2 regions of the Kitasatospora sp. NPDC015121 genome follow, and region 2 is predicted to be linked to the other one. Evidence: riboswitches for the same ligand, from Rfam matches in the RefSeq annotation. Region 2 holds a riboswitch; the other holds the start of a gene.
The links. Region 2 has a riboswitch for glycine ahead of gcvP (aminomethyl-transferring glycine dehydrogenase). Riboswitches for the same ligand answer to the same signal wherever they lie in the genome.
Positions count from the first base shown of each region.

Region 1: it holds a riboswitch for glycine, as region 2 does, so the genes downstream of both, gcvT (glycine cleavage system aminomethyltransferase GcvT) here and gcvP (aminomethyl-transferring glycine dehydrogenase) in region 2, are expected to answer to the same signal.

Region 1 is NZ_JBVHEH010000027.1:15,274-17,651, forward strand. It holds gene ACZ3J7_RS31895 (enhanced serine sensitivity protein SseB C-terminal domain-containing protein) at 1-220, opposite strand, end outside; gene ACZ3J7_RS31900 (enhanced serine sensitivity protein SseB) at 346-1,113, opposite strand; glycine riboswitch at 1,264-1,367, shown strand; gene gcvT (glycine cleavage system aminomethyltransferase GcvT) at 1,518-2,378, shown strand, end outside.
Region 2 is NZ_JBVHEH010000004.1:405,110-407,487, reverse strand. It holds gene ACZ3J7_RS08005 (PRC and DUF2382 domain-containing protein) at 1-1,023, opposite strand, end outside; glycine riboswitch at 1,212-1,318, shown strand; glycine riboswitch at 1,320-1,446, shown strand; gene gcvP (aminomethyl-transferring glycine dehydrogenase) at 1,535-2,378, shown strand, end outside.

The DNA.
Region 1 (2,378 bases), on a different contig from region 2:
GCTGGGCCGGGGAGGTGGCGCAGGGCGCGTAGCCGTGCCCGCCGACGTCCATGTTCCCGTACTGGGCGTCGGGGCTGCCCGGGCTGCCGTGCCACAGCAGCATCCAGACCTGCCCGCCGGCCAGGGCGCGCAGCAGTCCCTCGTACGCTTCCCAGCGCTCCGGTGCGACCGCTGCGAGGGCGCGTTCGACCGCCCCCGGGTCGCCGGCTGCTCCCGTCACGTCGCCGCCCCACTCTCTCGTCCGCGCGCCACCGCGCGCCCGTCCGTCGGTGCCGGGGCAACCCTATGGGGCGCACCCGGCGGCCGTCATGCCGCCGGGCCCGGGCGGACCGACCGGACCGGCGGTCAGGGACGCACGTAGAAGGGCTGCACCCGCCCCAGCATCCAGTCCACCACCGGGTCGGCGACCAGGTCCAGCAGCACCAGGTGGACGCCCCAGCTCGGCGGGGCGGTTCCGAGGGCGCGGCCGAGCGCGGTGTTGACCTCGGCCGGGTCGGCCGGCGCCGCCGGGTCGAGCTGCACGCCCACGTACAGCAGGGTCGGCTCGCCCTCCACCCGGGCCAGCGCCCGACGGGCCGTCAGCACCCCGGGCAGCGCGACGAGTTCGCCGGTCGCGGCGGCCAGGAAGGCGAACGGCTCCTGGTGCGGCTCGGGCTCCTTGAGCGCCACCCGGGCGCCCTCGGCCACGCCCTGCGCCTCCCACCGCTCGCCGCGCGGCCCGCGCCGCAGCTCGCCGACGCCCTCCGGCGGCACCGGGATGCCCACCGGCGCCTCCGGGTTGACCGCGATGCCGATGCCCAGCGGCAGCCCGCGGGCGAACTCCCACATCGGGGCGATCGCGAACGGGATGCCCGGGCAGTGCTGCAGGTACTGCTCCTGCGAGGAGTACACCGGGACGTACGGCGCGCCGGCCAGCTCCAGCGTCGGCAGGTCCAGCGAGTCGGCGTCCGGCGTGGTGCCGGACGGCAGCGGGATCCACACCTGGCTGCGGGCCAGCACCTCGATCACCCGGGGCGTCGCGCCCGGGTCGCCCAGGGCGGCCGTCAGCACCTGCTCCAGCTCGTTGGCCGGCCAGGGCCCGCCCTCCAGCGCCCCGTCCAGCGGGATCCCCATCTCGCCCCTCCACATCCGCGGTCGCGACCAGGTTAGCGGCGCGCGGGAGGGGCGCGGCGCCGCCGGGGCGCCCGGTGCGACCGGACCCCACTCCCGCGGGCGCCCCCCGGCATGCCATGATGGGCCCGCCCAAACTTCATACCGGCCGCTCGAACCCGCGCGGGAGAGTCGGAACGGCCCGCTCGGGCCGCGACCGGCGCCGAAGGAGCAAGTCCTCCCCGGAATCTCTCAGGCACCCCTACCGCCCGGGCTAGGCAGATCTGGAAAGTGGACACGGCCGCGCCGTGCGCCCACCCACGGTGCAAGCCGCCATCCTGTTCAGGAGGCGGTGAAGCTCTCAGGTTCGACGACAGACGGGGAGACTCGCCCCAGCCTGCCCGTTTCCAGATCCCGGGAGTCCTGTCGTGTCCCTCCGCCTGACCGCGCTCGACGCGCTGCACCGCTCGCTCGGCGCCACCATGACCGACTTCGCCGGCTGGGACATGCCGCTGCGCTACGGCAGCGAGCGCGAGGAGCACCTCGCCGTCCGCACCCGGGCCGGCCTGTTCGACCTCTCGCACATGGGCGAGATCACCGTCTCCGGCCCGCAGGCCGGCGAACTGCTCGACCACGCCCTGGTCGGCTTCATCTCGGCCCTCGGCGTGCTGCGCGCCCGCTACACCATGATCTGCCGCGAGGACGGCGGCATCCTGGACGACCTGATCGTCTACCGCACCGCCGAGGACGAGTACCTGGTGGTCGCCAACGCCTCCAACGCCCAGGTGGTGCTGGACGCGCTGACCGAGCGCGCGGCCGGCTTCGACGCCGTGGTCCGCGACGACCGGGACGCCTACGCGCTGCTCGCCGTCCAGGGCCCGGAGGCGAACGGCATCCTGGCCAAGCTGACCGACGCCGACCTGCCCGGCCTCAAGTACTACGCCCTGCTGCCCGCCACCGTGGCCGGCCGCCGGGTCTGGCTGGCCCGCACCGGCTACACCGGCGAGGACGGCTTCGAGGTGTTCTGCGCCCCCGCCGACGCCGCGCACCTGTGGACCGCGCTGACCGAGGCCGGCACCGCCGAGGGCCTGGTCCCGTGCGGCCTGTCCTGCCGCGACACGCTGCGCCTGGAGGCCGGCATGCCGCTGTACGGGCACGAGCTGTCCACCGAGCTGACCCCGTTCGACGCCGGCCTGGGCCGGGTGGTGCGCTTCGACAAGACCACCGGCGACGGGCGGTTCGTCGGCCGCGAGGCCCTGGAGAAGGCCGCCGCCGCGGCCGAGGCCAAC
Region 2 (2,378 bases):
CTGCTGCGGCGCCTCGCCGTCCGGGCCGGCGGCCGCGTCGTGCACCTCCACCTGCTCGCGGCGCAGCTCCTCGCGGACCACCTCCTCCTCGGTGTACCGCTCCACCACCAGCCGCACCCGCTCGATCGGCGCTAGGTACTTGCGCACCACCGGGCGCTCCTCGCGCAGCGTGACCTCCTCGACCGCCTCGGCGATCTCCTGCTCGCTCAGCGAGGCCCGCTCCGCCTCCGAGACCGGGATCCGCTCCACCCGCACCCGCTCGCGCACCACCGGCACCCGGCGCTCCACCTGCTCGGTGGTCACGTACTTGCGCAGCCGGGTGGTGCCCACCGCGTGCCACTCGGTGGTGATGTCGATCCGCTCCTCGCGGCAGGTGATCTCCACCGGCGCGGTCGGCTCCACCGGCCCCGCGTGGGCGGCCGGCGCGGACCGCTGCCGCTGGGCGGGCTCGGCCTCGGCCGCCGCGAAGGCGGTCGGCGCGGCGGCGGCCGCCGGAGCCGGGGCGTGGGCGGCCGACGCGTGGGCCTGGGGGGCCGGGGCGGGGGAGGCGACCGGGGTCGGGGTGGAGGCGACGGTGCCGAAGTCGCGGTCCGCCGACGGCTCCTGGCGCGACTGCTCCTTGGCGGCCGTCCCGACCGCCGCCGCCTTCGCCGCAGGGGCGGCCGGAGCCGCCGGCCCGGCCTGCTCGTCGGTCGGGCCCGAGCCGGCGTCGCCCGCGTCCAGTCCGTAGTAGCGGTACAGCTGCAGCTCCTGGGCGGGCGAGAGGTGCTGGCCCACGCCGAAGTCCGGGGACTCCTTGATCAGCGACTTGTCGTACGGGACGCGCAGCTCGTCGCCCGCGAACTCGCTGGTGGTCAGCGGGACGAAGGCGTCCCGGCCGAAGATCCCCGTGCGGACGGCCGCCCACTCCGGTTCGCCGGTGGCGTCGTCCAGGTACACCTCGTCGACCGTGCCGATCTTGTCACCGTTCCGGTCGACCGCCTTGTGCCCGATCAGGTCGCGCGGATCGATATCGGTCTGCACGCTGTCCTCCAGTCCTGCCGCTCCTCGGGGATGTGTTCGGAGGCGGCCGGAGGAGCGTGTGGGGCCGCCACTCCACACCAAACGGCACGTAACGGACGGCGGCACTCCGGAAGCCGCCGTCCGGGGCAGATCACAGGGCCGCACCGGTGATCCGGAGGGCCCGCGCTGGTAACCTCGGAGGCGACCGCCGAGCCCGCTCGGGAGAGTCCCGAACCCGCCGGACAGGCGGGACGCGGGACGCCGAAGGAGCAACCCCTCCCCGGAATCTCTCAGGCATCCGTACCGAACGGGACAGGTCACTCTGGAAAGCAGGGCAGGACCGTCGGCACCGGAGCCGGCCGCTCCCCGCCCTCGCCGACGGTGCAAGCCGTCCGGGCCGGGCCCGGACGTGCGAAGCTCTCAGGTACCGATGACAGAGGGGGAGGCTGACGGGTTCGTACGCCCAGGCGCTCCCACGGCCGCCGACCGCGTGCGCACCACCGCCGGTCCGCGACCAGGAGGCCCGACCCCCATGAACGCCCAGCCGACGCTCAGCGACCTTGAGCAGGCCAGCCCCTTCGAGCACCGCCACATCGGCCCCGACAGCGAGGCCCAGCAGAAGATGCTGGCCCAGGTCGGCTACGCCTCCCTGGACGAGCTGTCCGACGCCGCCGTCCCCGACGCCATCCGCAGCCTCACCGCGCTCGGCCTGCCCGCCGGCCGCAGCGAGGCCCAGGTGCTCGCCGAGCTGCGCGAGCTGGCCGGCCGCAACCGGGTCCTCACCTCGATGATCGGCCTCGGCTACTACGGCACCTTCACCCCGCCGGTCATCCTGCGCAACGTGCTGGAGAACCCGGCCTGGTACACCGCCTACACCCCGTACCAGCCGGAGATCTCGCAGGGCCGCCTGGAGGCGCTGCTCAACTTCCAGACCGCGGTCGCCGACCTGACCGGCCTGGACACCTCCGGTTCCTCGCTGCTCGACGAGGGCACCGCCGCCGCCGAGGCGATGTCCCTGGCCCGGCGCGTCACCAAGGTCAAGGGCGGCGTCTTCCTGGTCGACGCCGACACCCTGCCGCAGACCGTCGCCGTGATCCGGACCCGCGCCGAACCGACCGGCGTCGAGGTCGTCGTCGCCGACCTGTCGAACGGCATCCCCGACGAGATCGCCGAGCGCGGCGTCTTCGGCGTGCTGCTCCAGTACCCCGGCGCGTCCGGCGCGGTGCGCGAGATCAAGCCCGTCATCGACCGGGCGCACGAGCTCGGCGCGATCGTCGCGGTCGCCGCCGACCTGCTCGCCCTCACCCTGCTGCGCTCGCCCGGCGAGCTCGGCGCCGACATCGCCTGCGGCACCTCGCAGCGCTTCGGCGTCCCGA